Regions from separate parts of the Paenibacillus hexagrammi genome, predicted to be linked through region 3. Evidence: riboswitches for the same ligand, from Rfam matches in the RefSeq annotation. Region 3 holds a riboswitch; each other region holds the start of a gene.
What was found. A riboswitch is a leader RNA that binds a small molecule or an ion and turns the genes downstream of it on or off. The one in region 3 is predicted to bind cyclic di-AMP.

Region 1 (5,873 bases), 620 kb from region 3:
GTACGGCAGTATGATGGCCGATTATTCTGTCGAACGGATTCATGTTGCACCCGCTTCACTTGCAGATGGCAATTCTGGCTATGAAAGCACGGTGCTGATCTCGAAGCGCGGCGGCAATTCGCCGGAAGTGCCGATTCAGTTCCATTTTAAGGATGGCAGCACTTTGGATAAAACCTGGAGCGGAGCGGAAAGCAGCATCGAGTATAAGCTTGCAGGCGCCTCACCGATTGACTGGGTAAGGATTGATCCGAATTATTCGCTCGTTCTGGAAAATAAACATATCAATAACTTTATGCTAACTGAGGTTGACCCCACTTGGAAAATCCGCTGGAATTTGGGCATCATTCAATTCCTGCAGACGGTCTTCGGCTGGGTCGCTTGGTAGAAAGGGGGACGCCGCGTGACATCGTATATGAAATCCGGCTTTCGGGCCGCCGTGCAGCAGCCTTTCGCCGTGATTGTCCTGTTCTTGTACCAGTTGGGCTGGGGCATGGCTCTCTACAAAATGGTTCAATCTGTTCTCGTTCCGCTCATGCACCGGTTTCCCGGCAGCAGCCAGCCCAAGCTCGCGATGCAGCTGTTCTTGGCCGAGGGGCAGTTCCAGCTGTTCAAAACCGACGTAAGCTATTCCTATCTCTGGACTCTCGTCATCCTCCTCGGGGTGCGCATGCTGTTGACACCAATGCTCAATGCCGGCATTTATTATTCGATCACACATACGGAACAAAATGCGGGCTATCGATTTTTCAAAGGAATCAGAGAGTTATCCTTATCGTTCTTTCTCTGTTATGCGGCCCGGGTTGCACTTACCATGCTGCCTCTGATCTGGCTCATTCCGGAGGTTCAATCCATCTATGCCCACAGCACCTCCTATGAGAGTGCCGCCTTATCCATGCTGCCATGGCTAGGGGGACTGCTCGCCTACGGCTTTATTCTGCACCTGCTCTTTATGCATGTTCAGTTTGCCCTGGCACTGCGCAGCGGCATCATCGCCACAATCGGCGCCTTCCTTCGCCATCTGCTGCCGATTGTGACTATCGCCCTGCTGCTTGTCATCGGCTCGGGACTATTGGCAGGTGTTACCGTCACTGCAACTTATATCTGGGCAGGACTGCTTGCCCTGATGATTTATCAGCTATTCCCCTTGTTCAACATGTTTCTTCAAATGTGGGCATTAACCTCTCAATATCATCTCTGGTCAGCCAAAAACAACTCTTAATCGATAGTAGAATGGCACATATGCTGTACAAAAACAGCCTAAATTCATCGAAAATGCCGGGTCCCTTGAAAAAGGGGCTATTTTTTTGTCTATTTTGAGAAGTTTCACACATATTTTTATAGAATAGCGCATAGGAAGGAGGAATTTCTTATGTTTATGACGAATCCTTCGGATTAGGATAAAAAAAACCAACAAATCATGCCGAATTCCCGATTAATTTTGGGAAACGGGGGAACCACTCCGGGTGAATTGATCTTGCTAGACAGGGATCATAGGGAACCTTCAACCGAACCCTCCAGCTAACCTCGTAGGCACCGGAAGGAGACAAGCAGTTGAAAAAGGTTGTTGCTCTCGTTTTCAGTCTTGTTCTATGTTTGAGTTTGAGTGTAGGGAAGCGCTTTCGCAGCACAATCCACAATGGATGAAACGGTTGACGGATTGCTCGGAACTCCGTACAAGTACGCGGGTACGACAACAAAGGGTTTTGATTGCTCCGGATTTACCGCTTACGTGTTCGCGCAATTCGGCATTGACCTTCCTCATAGCTCTAAAGCACAAGACGAAGAAGGCTACTGGGTTGACAAAAAGACCTTCGCAAAGGCGATCTTGTCTTTTTCAACACAGGAGGCGACGGTGTTTCTCACGTAGGCATCTATCTTGGCGACGGTGAGTTTGTACATGCCGCAACCAACGACGGTGTAGTGAAAAACAAATTAAGTGAGTCCTATTATGCTAAGCGTTATGTATCTGCGCGCCGTGTACTCTGGGACGATATTTACAACCAGCTGACTGCTGAATCCAATTAATTAAATGATTGCTAACGAATAAAGCCCCGGCATAGCTTCGCTCCTAATTCGAGCAGCCCGCAGGGCTTTTATTCTTTTTTCTGGAGGCATGGCATATGAAATTGTTCATACATCGAAAAGACTTACGGATCGAGGACCTGACTGCATTCGACTATCTGTTCGCAGGGGGCACCCTTCCGTTCATCTGCTCATTCTGGATCCATATCTTCTGCGCAACAACCGGCATGCGGAGCACAGCGGAGTTTGCTTCTTGAGCTATGTCAGAAGACTGCAGACTGTATACGCCGAGGCCGGCAAAATCCTTCACATCGTCTACGGGGAGCCTACGGAGGTGATGGACCTTGCGTTGGGACTAGCCCGTTTTGACGAGGTCGTTGTTCATCAGGACTTTACGCCTTATGCCGTCGTGCGCGACCGCAAGCTGCGGGAAGTCGCCCAAGCCCACGGTGTGAAATGGACATCTCTTATCGATCATACCTTGACCGATCTTGCAGATTTTCAAAGATTTGCTCAAAAGAACGAGCCATACAAGGTGTACACTCCGTTCTTCCGCAAATGGACGGCCTATCTGCAGATGTTCTACCGCCCCTCTTCTCCGCTCTCCCTAAAGGACCTGCAAACTGTCAGTCTAATGGATTTCGAAGGCGGAGCAGACGTTTTGAATTCGTTTCGTTTGCCTTTCGAGTTGGGTACTTTCACGGCTCCTGATGATCCAAATGAGAGGCTGCGGGACTTTCTCGAGGACCACCTGCCTTTCTATGCGGAGCGCAGGGACCACTATGCCTATGACGGTACCAGCTCACTCAGCGCAGCTATCAATACAGGCGCCATCTCGATTCGCCATGTGTATGAGAAGCTTCTTGAGCATGAGCAGTCCGCTGCCTGGCTCAGACAGCTGGCTTGGCGGGATTTTTATATCTATCAATCGGTGTATGATGGTGACTTTTTCAAATACGAAAAGAAATACGATCTGTCGTCCCTAGATGATCGACATTTTGAGAGCTGGCGCAAGGGAGAGACTGGGATTCCGATTATTGACGCAGCGATGACGGAATTGAATGAGACCGGACATATGCCGAACAGGCTGCGCATGGTCACGGCTATGTTCTTGACCAAGAATCTACTGTGTCCGTTTACACTCGGCGAGCAGTATTTCCGCTACAAGCTCAGCGATTACGACAACACGCTGAACCGGGGCGGTTGGTTATGGTGCGCTTCGCTAGGCTTCGATGCCGCCCCCTACTTTCGCATCATGAATCCGGTCACGCAGTCGGCCACTCATGATCCGTCAGGACAGTATATTCGCAGATGGCTGCCTCAACTGGCAGCGCTGAGCAACAAAGAGATTCATCTGCCGATGAAGCAAGCGATTGTGGATGTGAAAGCCTCAAGAGCAGCTGCGATTGAGGTGTATAAAGGAATTTTGCGGAAAGATGACAGTTTTACAGGCGAGGCCTGATCATTCATCGTAATGTTCATTTTATTGAAGTAGCGTCTTGGCTTGCTGCAAATCGCTGCGTTCATCACAGTTTACTCGATATTCATGATGCTGATCGTCATCTTTTAAACACCGCATAGCAAATATAAACGACGAGAAAATAAGCAGGGAAAATAAATAAGCCCGCAGCAGTTAGAAAAATAATCATAAACAGCTCATATTCTTCCGAAACAGCATCATAATGCTGATAGCCATAGAACATCCAGATTAACCAGCCCATAGCCAATATGCTGCCGATTCGGTACGGAAGCCGCATAGAGCTCACCCTCCTCTTTCAGTTGTACCAATTACCATTTTACACCAATATTAACAGAACGAGAAAACCAGCCCTTTTTTAACTGAGGACTGGTTCTTTGGGCTCTTCTATTGTTCTGGCGAAGACTTTGGATTACCATGTTGAATTTCGCTTTATACCTGCTTCGCAAACATGTAACCATAGAGCAGTCTGATATTATCGGAGTGAATGAACTGAATCCTTGCACCGTACCGCTTACGGCCGAATTGTTCAATTTCATTGGTCGTTATAATATCACAATAAATGGGCAGCTGCTCGGACTGTACGATGACGCGGCTTACGGTATCAGGTATAAAATCAAGATCATGATCAATCGTGAAGCTAAATCCTCTATGACTTAAATCGTGCAGACGAATGGGTAAAATGTTTTCTTCTGCTCCATGACTTTGTTTGACCGTTTGGATAAGAAGGGCGGGAAAATCAACCGTAATCCTTGGGAAATTTCGGCGATCGCTAAAATAATCCTGCGGCAGCTGAGGAATTAGCAGGCTAATCTCATCCGCTTTGACGCTGATGACTTTGCTTTCAATCTGCTTACCCTTGTATATGGCCAGAACATACTCCGCTCGTTTCACCGGATGCTCTCCTGTCACCTGTACACGCATTAACTCATCTTCGAATACAATCACTTCCCCGCTCACTTCAAAGTTCTGATTAATGAGTATCACCTGATTAGCGGACATCGGATTTCACACCTCTTTCCATTTTTTTGACTTATTTCGACGCTAGGCGACCCATTCCTGCTAGAATGGTTCTGCGAGAAAAGTCGTAGATGGCCTATTTGGTTAAACTCGCCTCTTGACCCTCCCCTTAGAGGAGCCTTTACACTCAGTATAGAAAGGAGTGGATCCGCATGCTGTACACCGTTAAACAGCTATCCGCCTTGTCTCACGTAACCATCAAAACACTGCATCATTATCACAAAATCGGCCTCCTAATCCCACGCGAGATCAGTGATGCAGGATATAGGCTGTACGGAGCTGCAGAGCTTGAAAGACTTCAACAAATTTTATTCTATAGGGAGCTGGAGTTCCCATTAGAGCAGGTCAAGGTACTGTTAGAAGTGGAGCCTGACCGATTAACTATTCTGAGCAGTCAGAAAAAGCTGTTGGAAAGCCGAAAGCAGCGGCTGGAACGGTTCATTCTGACACTGGAAGAGTCAATTGCCTGTGAGATCAAGGAGGAAACTATGGAACATTCATCTATGTTTAAGGGCTTCGATACGGAGGAAGAATGGAACGACGCGTTGGCGGAGCAGCGGCAGTATGTAAAGGAGACTTACGATTACGATCTATTGGAAAACGTTACGATCGATACAGCCGAGATGAACGAGCAGGCTGCCGAAGCCGTTCGATTTATGAATTCAATGAAGAAGCATCTTCTTGAAGGCAGCAAGCATGACAGTGAAGAAGTACGCTTGTTGATCGGGGAACATCTGTCGTTCCTAAGCAGCCATGGCCACGCGTCGAGCCCGGCGGATTTTGCCGTGCAGACACGATTCTTTCTCGGCGACGACTTTCACCAGCGGATGCTGGAGGACCAGCAGACCGGACTCTCGTATTATCTGTGCATGGCGGCTGAAGCTTATGCTGCCGCTTCACAGGGATAATCGATTTCGCCGTCAGGGGTGTCGATGATATCAACTGCAGCGCTCAAAAGTAAATTAAAGCCCTTGCACCCGGCTGATACGCCAGTCTGCAAGGGCTTATTTTTTCATTAGCGTGACACTGCGCAGCCTTCTATTTTGGCAGCTTCCTTAATGTGATGCTGCGTAGCCTTCCGTTTCGGCAGCCGGATCGAACTTCTCCCGGCCCATCAGGAACGCTGCTGCCAGTGCCAGCACGGCCGGGATAACCCCCAAGCAAAGGTAAGTGCAATGGAGGACGACAGTCCACCTGTGATGAGACGCAGCACCTCCGCAGGAATTTGGCTTCGGGTTGCCGGATCCAGCAGTGCATGCGGGTCGCTTACGTTCAGCCCCTGAGGCATCCCCGCCTGCCCGCCTCCTGCAAAAGCATCCGTCAGTTTACGGGTCAAGGAGTGACTTTGAATAAT
Region 2 (5,873 bases), 470 kb from region 3:
ATAAGAGGCCGCATGACGCTGCGGTAGCGGGAGCGCAAAATAATCAGTCTGACACCGGGATTCCACTCCTCCCACTTCTCCTCCATCTTGCGGATTTCTTCCTCATCAAAGGCAACGAACACCGCCACGACGTTATCGGTAAGCGATTTGGCATAACTGATGGAATGAAGCACGACCCGAGTGATGCCTGCTACTGGGATGACAATGGTGCTGCCCTTGATTTCGGGTTTATCCGATTCCAGGTTAATCCTAAGTTCGTCCGCAATGTTCATATAATGGCGATGAATACGGAAGAACAGGAAGATCACGAGCGGCAGGAAAATGAACACCATCCAGATCTGGCTGAACTTGGTGAAAATGAAGATGAGTGTAATCGTCAGCGTTGTGATCATGCCGATCGTATTAATTAACAGCTTGATGATCCAGCCTTCCGGCTTCAACCGGATCCAGCGAACCATCATGCCGAATTGGGATAAGGTAAAAGGGATGAAAACACCTACTGCGTATAGCGGAATGAGATTCTCCGTATCCCCATGGAACACGATGACGAGCAGGGCTGATAACACACCTAAGATAATGATACCATTGGAAAATCCCAAACGGTCGCCCCGTACCTTGAACATATGCGGCATGAATTTATCTTTTGCCAGCATGAAGGCAAGGAGAGGAAAAGCAGCATACGCCGTATTCGCAGCTAGGAAGAGAATCAAGGCAGTCACGCCTTGGATCAAATAATACAGCACGCCGCGGCCGAATGTCGCCTCCGCAATTTTGGAGACTACGGTTTCCTCCGGTGTAGGGGAGATGCCGTACCAATAGGCCAGCAAGCTAATACCGATAAACATGCTGCCCAGAATCATGCCCATGGCCACCAGCGTCTTGGCCGCGTTCTTCTCAGCAGGCTGTTTGAAGTTGGGAATTGCATTCGAGACGGCTTCGACACCTGTTAATGCGGAGCAGCCCGAGCTGAAGGCCTTGAGCAGCAGGAACAGGCTCACGTTGCTTACGGCCGTACCTAGCTCAGGTACCTCTGCGTGGATGCCGCCCATCACATATTTGATTAAACCCGCGATGATGAGAACGAAGATGGCCGCGACAAACAGATATACCGGCAGAGCCAGAATGGAGGCCGATTCCGTGATGCCTCGCAGGTTCATGATGGTTAGAAACAAAATCATAATGAGCGACACGAGGACGCGATGATCGTGCAAGGATGGAAATGCTGACGTAATCGCGTCTGTCCCCGCGGACGAGCTAACTGCGACGGTCAATATATAATCCACGAGCAGGGAGCCTCCGGCAATCAGGCCGGTGCCCACGCCTAGATTATCTTTGGCGACAAGATAGGCGCCTCCCCCCGAGGGATACGAGTAGATGGTCTGGCGATAGGAAAGAATGAGAATCGTCAAGAGTCCGAGGACGGCTATGGAAATGGGGATGGAGTACCATACCGCTGCGAATCCAAGCGTGACGAGCACGATGAGAATTTGCTCCGTTCCGTAAGCGACGGATGACAAGGCATCCGATGACAGGACAGCCAGCGCTTTCATCTTGGAAAGCTTCTCTTCCTCAAGTTCTCCCGATTTCATCGGTTTACCGATCACAACACGTTTTAGTTTGTTTCCCATCAGGTAACCCCCACCTTAACTTTCCGTTAGTTTGCCCAAGTTGAATAAATTCCATATTTGCCAGGCCGGTTTTGGACAGCAAAAAACCACAGGGTGTGAGCCCTGCGGTTTCGTAAATATCAGCATGGATTCATCCCTCTCCCATCTTCCGCTTACGAGGTTAGCTGTCGGATTCGGGCAATGAGAGCAGCCCTACGTTCCCGGCGTGGCCGGTACGATTCACCCCTAAGGCGTGAAAGCCTTGTTGGTTCCCCCGATTTTCTTAACGAAAACTCAGCGATAAAAGGAATTATTCAATTGTTCGTTTTAGCTACGTTTTGAATATTACGCTCGATATCTTGTTTAGTAAAGGTGGGTTGCAGCCACAAAATGCTCGGCAGTACTGCACTTATGAACAGGAATGCGCTTACATGTGTATCAATCTTACGCTATCTCCCGAAATGTAGTTGTAGCACCGGATTTCATGAAAATTGAAAAAAGAAAGGCTCAGTCAGCAGCGAAGAGCCGGTACTGACCAAGCCTTACAAGAATCGTTATGGGGTGATGAGCTGGAAGGTCTCCCAACCACCGGCAGTTGTACGATTGGCGATCAAGGGGCTGGCGCCCCCATTGTCGGCGCAGACATATTTGCCGTTGGCCGCAGCTTTCAAAGTAATCCCGCCCGATACGGAAGCGACTTGGAAAGTCTCCCAGGCTCCGATGGAGGTGCTTCGCGCGATGAGCGCGTCAGCTCCGGCGTTCTCGGAGGCCACATACTTGCCGTTAGCCAGCGATTTTAAAGCAATATTGCCGTTACCTAGGTCTACCTTCTCGAAGGTTTCCCAGGCGCCGCCTACGGATGAACGATTAGCAATCAGCGCGCTGGCTCCTGCGTTCTCAGCTGTAACGTACTGATTATTGGCCAGGGCTTTGATCGAAACCAGGTCACGAGTCGGCGTGCCGTTCCATTTGAAGGTCATGGCTGCGCCTGCCGGTATGGACTGGATGAACGATTGCTTTCCCCATTTGATTTTCACATTCTGGCTGCTGGAAGTCCGGTTGTAAGCGACTACGACCTTGGAGCCGTCCGGATTTTTGAAAGCGACATTCTCGGAGGCTGCCGTCATAGCTCGGCGTATCGATGCGGTAAGCGCCGGGAACGACAAATTTACTGAAATGTCCGATTAAATAGTAGTGCTGGTTGTAGGTCACTTGATCGGTAGCGTCGGAGCGGATTTTGATCATACCGTAGTTAATGCTGCTGCTCAGAAGTGTCGGACCGTTGTTTTGGTCCAGCGCAATGTTCCAAGCGATGAAGGATTTGGCCCAGTTTCTAGGTATGGTGATGAGTTCGTGCATGATGTTGCTGAAGCTGTCGTTCCAGGAGCCGAAGCCGCCCTCGGTGAACCAGATATCTTTGTCCGGGTGATTGTTATGGACCGTAGTCATGGCAGAAGGGTCGCCGCCGTAATGATGAAATCCGCTGCCTGCGGTATAGCCGGCTGCCCCCGAATCGTTCAGAATTGCTTCAGGATAGTACGAGTTATCAAAGTTGTGATCGTAGGCGATGATCTTGGTATTCAGTCCTGCGCCTCTGAGCGTCGGTCCCAAATAATCGCGGATAAAGCCGATCTGATCGTTCGTGGACATGGACATCGTAGGGTAGGTGCTAGTGGTGTAAAGCGGTTCATTCTGCGGCGTAATGGCATAGATCGGAATGCCTTGGCCTTGGTAAGCCTGAATGAACTTCTTCATGTAATTGGCGTATACGGAATAGGCTTCCGGATTGAGGTAGCCTCCTCCCGTCATGGAACCGCTGGATTTCATCCAACCTGGCGCACTCAAGGCGTTGCGATTACCTTGAGATTTGCGTTCTTGGCGATAGCTTGCTTGACCATAGGCACAATGTAAGGGAGGTCTCTGGAGATCGAGAAGTGGTCGAGATTCCAATCCCATGCCGTATCCGCGTAGCTGTAGGCTTCCCAGTTAAAGTCGGAGGCTCCGATGGTCTGACGCAGCATGCTGAGCCCGATGCCTGATTGTCCAAAGAGCTTCTCCATCACTTCAGCTCTCTTGCTGTCACTCAGCTTGTTTTGGAGCAGCCAAGCCGAGGCGTCAGTCATGGAAGCGCCGAATCCGTCCATCTGCTGGTACTTCAAGTCCTCATTCACATCAATGGTATAGGAAGCGCTTCCATAATCCGCCGCAAAAGCTTTATCAGCTTGCCGGGTTAATGCCGTACTTAAGTCAGCCTTCGTGAGCCATACCTCGACAGGTTCACCGGCTGCTAGGGCGGATGCTGGAAGTATGGCGGAGCTTGTCGTTACAATTGCTGCAGCGATTAAGGAGAGTTTTTTCCACAGGTTTCGTTTCATTTGTTATTACCACCTTTCTTATTCTTTGGAATCGATTTCATTTGGAATAAATGGTTACGCTAAGACACCTCCTATATAAGTATTGTAGCTCTATGGTTCCTTGTTCGTTAGCTGTTATTTTTCAGGTTTTCTTGTATGTTCTTCAGGAAAATGGAAAAGCAGCCCTGCTTTTCTTCGCAGGGCTGCCAAGGGGTAGAGTAGGGCTCAGCAATCTATACCAGTGGCTGCATGCCGCGTTCGACCCAATCCTCGCGGGTAGGTCCGTAAATGTCTGGTACGCGAAGACCGGCAAGCCGCATTAATACCGTCATTTGTCCGCGATGGTGGATTTCATGGGAAATAAGGATTCGAAGCGTCATGCCGTTACGCCACTGTTCGCCGTACATATCGCTGGTTTCGGTGAGTTTGCCGTCTGACCACTGCGTACGAATGGCTTCAAGCATTCCTTGTGAAGCAGCGCGGTACGTATCGGCGATTTTGGCTGCTGAAGCAGGAGCATGCTCATCTCCCTCGGGAGCTTCGAATTGCAGTCCTGTACGGGAGAGCATTTCATGGATCGTCGTGGCGATATGCCAGCCAAGCTGTCCTAGCGGACGGAATGTGGAATTGGCATTCTCGGAAAGTGATGCATCTGTTAGCGCGTCCAGTACGCGCTGTGTCGCTTTGGACTCATTCGTCCATTCGGCGACAAAGCTTTCGATGGAAGTGAACATAAGATAGAGCCTCCTTAAAATAGTTTGGGTATGTATTCCTTACTTAGTATAGCCAACTCCCCTGACAACTGTATGTCAGCAATTCTAGCCCAGGCAGTCATTCATCTATAAAGATCAACGACTTGCCGCGCACGTTCTTGGATGATTGCGGCGATGTGGGTAGGCTCGAGAATGCGAAGACCGGGTCCGTAGCTCAACAGCATGCCGTACAGCCAGGGCTCATCCGGCTGCCTGGCTGTAACAATCAGCGTACCGTCAGGCTGCACTGCGATATGCTCCGGTTGGAAGTAATCCTCAGCTTGAGCGCGGAACGATGGCTGAATCTGGAGGACAAGCTTAACGAGAGAGGACTCCTGTCTGTGCCTGCTCATATGGAAGGAGAAGCCGTCCACCATATCCGATCTGGGGGTAAAGACAGTTGACAGCACTTCAAGCTCTTTCATCCGCGATAAACGAAACACGCGAAAGTCCTCCCGCAGCAGGCAGTATGCGTATAAGTACCAGCCAAAGCCTTTTACGACGATTCCCATAGGTTCCACAGTGCGCAAGGATAGCTCGCTTTGGGAGCTTGTATACTGAAAGCGAATCAGCTTCGTCTGACGAATCGCTTCCCTAAGGAGGCTGAGCTTTTCCTGGTCGGCTTGGTTTCTCCGCCAAGGGTTCATATCAATCACGATTTGATTGTGAAGGCTGGTCCCGGTTTTTTGCTCCGACTTGGCAACCATAGCCCCGACCTTATCTAGCAGGGTACCAACCTCCTGCTCCCCTACGGTAGAACGGATTCCCTTCAGTCCAATAATGATGGATTGTAACTCTTCCATAGAAAGAAATTGTCGATCGATCCGGTACTCATCCATAATTTCGTAACCGCCCGTTAGTCCAGGGTAAGATACGACGGGGATTCCCGCCTGATTGATCGTTTCAATATCCCGATATATCGTTCGCAGCGATACCTCAAAACGGTCCGATAACTCCTTGGCGCTGACTCGTTTGCGGTTCAGCAGCAGCATCGTAATGGCAAGCAGACGATCCAGTTACAATACAAGTACACTCCTTGCTCGTGAGTAGTTGTTCAGTAGATTTCGAGGAGGAAGGGAGATATCCTTCCTTGCAACTGTGAAGTCATGAGTATTTTTGGGTGAAGAGAATGAGTTTGTTAGCTGCTGAAAAGCTTCCGC
Region 3 (5,873 bases):
ACGGCGTCGACCTTGCCCTCGAAGTGCTGCCGGAACAGCTCCGGCAGGTCCAGCTTTAACACATCCCCATGCACGACTGAGGCATGGGGGTACGGCTCCAGCGTCTCTGCCAGAATGGGCAGCAGACGCTGATCAATTTCAACAGCAAGCACACGCTCTGCGAGCTTAGCCAGCTGCTGAGTCAACGCGCCGATACCGGGCCCAATCTCAAGCGCCCCCTTGCCGGGTCCGAGATCCGCAGCGGATACGATTTTATGGAGAATATTTTGATCGATCAGAAAATTTTGCCCTAGACTCTTTTTCAACACCAAATCATGCTTCTTTAAAATTTCCTTGGTTCTACTCGGCGTAGCGACATCCTCAGAAAGGATCCTATTGTTCGTATTCATGGATTACAACCCTCATTTATCTAATAGTTCTGCCGCCGCCTCAAACTCCTCACGAGTGATTTGAAACATGGCACAGCGTTTATAAAATTGCTTACCGTTACAGTACCCTATCCCCAGTTTCTTGCCTACCTCCAAGCGCCTTGAAGCCGCTTCAGGATGGACGATAAGACCCGCATCTATCAAATCTTCCCATGTCACCATGGAGACAGCAGCTTCATATTCTGTACGAAGATGGCTTAGTGCGTGGCGTATCGTCTCCGGGGAGGCATTCTCGACGCCAATATCCCCTTTGTACTCCGCCTGTTCTTGTGAAATAAAAGCATGCTTGCAGCCAGGAACCTTGGCAGCTACAATCTTGCGTATCCGTTCACCGGCATGATCGGGGTCCGTGAAGATAATGACACCCCTGCGCTCCTGCGCAAGCGCAATCCGTTTGAGCACAGCAGCTCCAATTGCGGAGCCTCCTGTTTCGATGGTGTCTGCTTGTACCGCACGCCGGATCGCAGCCGTATCATCCTTGCCCTCAACTACAATAACTTCCTTAATCATACAGCCGTTCCTTTCCCTACACGCACAAAAAGAAGAGGGAGCCCCTCTTCTTTCGCCGGCACAGCCGGATCATTCCTATTTATTTTCATTCTGCCCGTGCAGATATTTATTTACACCTAGATGTGCTAGTTCTCCGTTGGTTTCTTCGGTCCGATAATATAGACGGTAAACCCGCTTTTCGTCCCGAATCGATTGGCATGACTCTCATCGTCATAATACACGTCGATCATCTGCCCCTTCACGCCGCTGCCGATATCCTCAGCACGACGGAAGCCCACGCCCTCAATGTATACCCACCAGCCAAGCGGAACCACTTTGGGATCTACGGCAATCGTTCTGCCTTCCGTTACGGTAGTCCCTGTATAGGTCTTACCATAACCAGGGCTATCCTTGGATTTACCAGTAGATGCAACTCCCGCTGAATACGCAGTAAGCTTCACATTCTTGAGAATTTGCTTGTAACCGAATTTAACGCCATTCTTGGCTATTTCATCCACGCTCGGCGAAGAGGCCGATAAGACAACAACCGGATTCTTGGTTCCTATAGCGACAATTTTATTGACGCTTTCCGATTGGACTTGTTCATCGACAACCGCTTCGGAGACAAGAACGCCGTCTTCGAAGGTCTTCTCTTTCTTTTTCAACAGAACGCCCTCTTTACCTTCCTGGACGACCTGCTCCTTACCTTTCAAGATCGATGCATCATTCTTCTTTTCCGTATCGAATGCGATCGGCTCCGTCATTTCTTCGATTTCTTTTTTCACCCGAACGACTTTAATCTCATCGCCGGATGTCAGTGATGCGGTTGGTTCAGGGGTTACTTTATCGAGGTCTCCCAGTGCAATATGTAAATCCTGCAATGCACTTTCAACCGTTCTTGCAGTTGTGTAAACAGTGGTGGTCTTTCCATCAGCAGTCAACTGAATCGGTGAAGCATGCTCGATAACGAATTTCTCTCCGCCTTTGATTTTGGTATTCAGCGCAGCAGAAATTTCATCGTGCTCCCCTATCTTTATGGCTTGTTCATCCAGTAGGCGTTGCAGGACCCATTGCTTCGTGTGCACAACGGTTTCTTGTCCATTCACAACTACGGATACGCTCTTGGTAGCCGTACCGTACAACAACACCAAAAACATGAAAGTCATAGCGATTGAAATCAAACCCAAACTTAAGATCAAACGCAAGTTTTCATGCTTCCATCGCAGTGCCAAGGACATGCTGGATGATCGACTTACATGGGTCTCGGTTAAAGAGATGTTGCCCACTTCTTCGGTCCTCCTTCAAAGCCTCGCCGCCCGTGTGTTACGCATGATTATTAGACGCGACTAAGGTTATTTGTGTGATTTAACTTAACGTACCTCTTCCTCTCCAGCTCTACAGCGGAGTTCTCCCGACAACAGCACACAACGCGCTGCGCTGCCAACGGTAGTCCCACCCCCCTCGCTTTTCATCCTATGAGCATCCTGATGTAAATATCTCCAAAAAATGAAAAGACCAGCGGAAAGAGGACTCTTCCCGTGGTCTTGTATACATGTGTGTAGACATGACTAGACACGACAATCGTTACCTCTCTCGGTACGCTTACGAGGTTAGCTGACGGATTCGGACGTGAGAGTCGCCCTACCCTGCTCCTGCATCATGCAGTCACAATGGATTCACCCCTGATAATCATTCTGCTTGCAAATCAGCCTGTACGTAAACACTGACTTGCCGGCAGCGGTTCCCCCGTTCCCTTATATGGGACTCAGCGAATGGAAATTTGGCAAATTGGTTATTAAGTTATTATGAAAAGTATATTACGCTGTAAATCTCAACCTGTAAAGGGATAGTCGCCTGCTAAAAAGCGCGGAATTCAATAATTATAGACATTTTAAATAATAAATCACGGCTTTTAATACGTTTTTCTCTATATAACGCATCTTTACGCTTATTTTCACAAAATGAGCCTAGGAATTAGGCACGAAAAGCGAATTTGTTTATAATGGTGGTGGTTAAAACTGGGTGAAAAGTTCCAATAATTTGCTGAAAAGGAAGGCCATTCGATGAATCCCATTCTGCAACTTGAAGCCTTGTATGGAGGATATCTTCCAGGCAAGCCTGTTCTTCACGGACTTACTTTTTCGATTCGCCAGGGTGAAATGGTGGGTCTAATCGGCCTTAACGGGGCTGGTAAAAGCACGACCATTAAACACATCCTTGGACTGCTACAGCCGCAAAAAGGCGTTATTCGCATCAAAGGACTCACGCTGGACGAGCAATCCATCTCTTATCGCTCTTCTTATGCTTATGTACCCGAGAGTCCCGAGCTCTATGAGGAATTAACCATTGCCGAGCATCTGGAATTAACCGCAATGGCATATGGGCTGACACGCGAGCAGTATCAGGAGCGATCCCAGATCCTTCTAGAGGAATTCCGCATGACAGATAAGCTGAAAAGCTTCGCCCGACATTTGTCCAAGGGGATGAAGCAGAAGGTTATGATCATGAACGCTTTCTTGGTCGAACCAGACCTGTATATCATCGATGAGCCCTTTCTTGGCCTCGACCCGCTTGCGATACGCTCGCTGCTGGAATTAATGGTGAGGATGAAGCACAAAGGGGCCAGCTTCCTCATCTCATCGCACATTTTGTCTACCATTGAAAAATATTGCGACCACTTTGTCGTATTGCATCGAGGGCGCATGGCAGCTCATGGCGATATAGAAGGACTGCGAGCACAAACGGGCCTGGCGCAAGCGTCATTAGACGACATTTTCTATCACATTATCCAAGGTGATTCTTTATGAAGGACATGAGAATGAGTGTTGAGGATATATGGAGGCAGCGTTTTCACCTTTATATGAAAGAAACGATGGGCTATTGGCTATATGCCGCCCGCAGTAATTTTGTCGGCTTCATGTTATTTCTTGTCATTGTAGCTTCCTATTATTATGCAAAAACATTACAGCAGCTTCCGACAAATTATCCTTACCTCTGGATTGTGCTGCTGCTGCTCGTTCCTACACTATCGGCAAGTCCAATTCGTACACTTCTAAGAGATGCAGATAGAATGTTCTTACTGCGTATGGAAAGTCAGATGGGGAGCTATTTTCGACACTCGATTCTGTACAGCCTTGCCCTGCAAACTTTGTGGCTATTGGCCGCCATTGCAGCACTTTGGCCTCTGTATCACCACTGCGAGGGTACTGCTGCTCAGCCTTTCATTCTTATGCTGCTTCTGTTGATCGTCGTGAAGTTAGCACACCTGCTTGCCAGCTGGCATGAAAGCCGTATTGTCTACGCAAATCGCAGAAACGCTTTTATTCTTTTTCGCTGGGGCGGAAGCGTTGCTATTGTCATCCTTCAATTCCAAGTCCATTTGATGTGGGCCGGCTGTGCAGCCTTGCTGCTGCTTGGCATCTGGTTGATCTGTTTAAGAAGAACGTTACGCTACTATATAGGATGGGACTATCTGATCGCTAGAGAAAAGCAGCAGCAGGCACAATTGTATCTGTTTTTCAACTGGTTCATCCACGTCCCTCAGCTTCCTACGAAAATCTCGCGCCGCAGCTGGATTAGCGGAATTACCCGGATGCTGCCATTTCGACAGAATTCCGCATACTTGTATCTCTTTACAAAGACGCTGCTGCGCACCGAGCTATTCGGCATCATCTTACGTATGACCGGACTCGGCATTGTGATCTTATGCGCAGCCTCCAGTCCGTGGGCCCGAGCAATCGCTTTGATCATCATTGTGCTTGTGTCGATGATTCAGCTGACTGGCATTGAGCGTGCGCACCAATATACCTTTTGGCTGGACATGTACCCCTTAGATCGTATGAAAAAAGCAGGAGCTACAGCTTGGTTGATCTGGACTGTACTGCTCATCCAGACCTGTCTGCTGTCGATCCCGCTTCTGATCAGGTCTTCGGTTGTCTATGCGCTCCTCCCCGCTGCGGTGGTCATAATCATCACCTTCATCTGCGGAGTTGTACTGCGCCGAAAATTTCGTACCGCTCTACTTGAGCCCTAATAAACGAATTGCATTACCCGTTGTAATTTCAGCAAGTTCCTCCAAGCTTAGTCCGCGTATTTCCGCGGCTGTTTCGGCAACAAGCCGGACATAGGCCGATTCATTGCGCTTGCCGCGGAAAGGATGCGGAGTCAGATAGGGAGCATCCGTCTCAATGAGAAGACGATCGAGCGGAACCTGAGCCAGCACTTCCTTTGGCTGCTTCGCATTTTTGAAAGTAACGGGACCCCCGAATGAAATGTAAAAATTCATGTCCAGGCATTGCTTGGCCGTCTCCCAGCTGCCAGAGAAGCAATGCATGATCCCCCCACTTCCGCCGCCTTTTCCTCTTTTAAAATTTGAAGGATATCTTGATGCGCATCACGGTTATGTATGACAATCGGCATATGGAGCTTCCGCGCCAGCTGAATTTGCTCCCTGAACACTCGCTGCTGTACATCCTTAGGTGATGTATCCCAGTAGTAATCCAACCCGATCTCTCCGATCGCCACTACCTTCTCGTGCTTGCACAGTTCCTCTATCCATTCCAGATCGCCAGGCTTCATATCAATGGCATCTACAGGGTGCCACCCCACCGTCGAGTAGATAAAATCATAGCGTTCTGCTAGCTCAATGGACGTTGGAATCGTCTCTCGGTTGAAGCCGACATTCACCATACGGGTGACCCCTGCATCCCAAGCACGCCTAATCATCTCATCACGGTCTTCGTTAAATTGCTCTGCATTTAAGTGCGTATGTGAATCTGTTAGCATGATAAACTCCTTTGAATGATGAAATTCTCGTTCGACTTCGTTGCGCCCCTGTTAATCCTGTGAGCCCAGCAGCGCCCATACATCCTGGTATTCTCTCGTATTCAAGCCTTCCACTAACTCTTCAGGGTAGTAGATGTGGTGTTTGCCTCGATGAATGCCGCTAATGGAGCG

Region 1: it holds a riboswitch for cyclic di-AMP, as region 3 does, so the genes downstream of both, L0M14_RS32150 (C40 family peptidase) here and L0M14_RS26895 (resuscitation-promoting factor) in region 3, are expected to answer to the same signal.
Region 2: it holds a riboswitch for cyclic di-AMP, as region 3 does, so the genes downstream of both, L0M14_RS29085 (APC family permease) here and L0M14_RS26895 (resuscitation-promoting factor) in region 3, are expected to answer to the same signal.

What each region holds. Positions count from the first base shown of each region.
Region 1 is NZ_CP090978.1:6,479,137-6,485,009, reverse strand. Features, by position in the region: gene L0M14_RS29835 (M1 family metallopeptidase) at 1-385, shown strand, start outside; gene L0M14_RS29830 (hypothetical protein) at 401-1,219, shown strand; cyclic di-AMP (ydaO/yuaA leader) riboswitch at 1,409-1,548, shown strand; partial or broken gene L0M14_RS32150 (C40 family peptidase) at 1,637-2,025, shown strand; gene L0M14_RS29820 (cryptochrome/photolyase family protein) at 2,114-3,484, shown strand; gene L0M14_RS29815 (hypothetical protein) at 3,582-3,779, opposite strand; gene L0M14_RS29810 (PilZ domain-containing protein) at 3,932-4,501, opposite strand; gene L0M14_RS29805 (MerR family transcriptional regulator) at 4,672-5,427, shown strand; partial or broken gene L0M14_RS29800 (MDR family MFS transporter) at 5,575-5,873, opposite strand, start outside.
Region 2 is NZ_CP090978.1:6,334,342-6,340,214, forward strand. Features, by position in the region: gene L0M14_RS29085 (APC family permease) at 1-1,628, opposite strand, end outside; cyclic di-AMP (ydaO/yuaA leader) riboswitch at 1,762-1,917, opposite strand; gene L0M14_RS29090 (fascin domain-containing protein) at 2,162-2,734, opposite strand; partial or broken gene L0M14_RS29095 (glycoside hydrolase family 30 protein) at 2,829-3,982, opposite strand; gene L0M14_RS29100 (DinB family protein) at 4,195-4,695, opposite strand; gene L0M14_RS29105 (helix-turn-helix transcriptional regulator) at 4,797-5,705, opposite strand.
Region 3 is NZ_CP090978.1:5,863,035-5,868,907, forward strand. Features, by position in the region: gene rsmA (16S rRNA (adenine(1518)-N(6)/adenine(1519)-N(6))-dimethyltransferase RsmA) at 1-389, opposite strand, end outside; gene rnmV (ribonuclease M5) at 402-938, opposite strand; gene L0M14_RS26895 (resuscitation-promoting factor) at 1,064-2,203, opposite strand; cyclic di-AMP (ydaO/yuaA leader) riboswitch at 2,501-2,698, opposite strand; gene L0M14_RS26900 (ABC transporter ATP-binding protein) at 2,981-3,724, shown strand; gene L0M14_RS26905 (ABC transporter permease) at 3,721-4,950, shown strand; partial or broken gene L0M14_RS26910 (TatD family hydrolase) at 4,936-5,702, opposite strand; gene L0M14_RS26915 (HD domain-containing protein) at 5,754-5,873, opposite strand, start outside.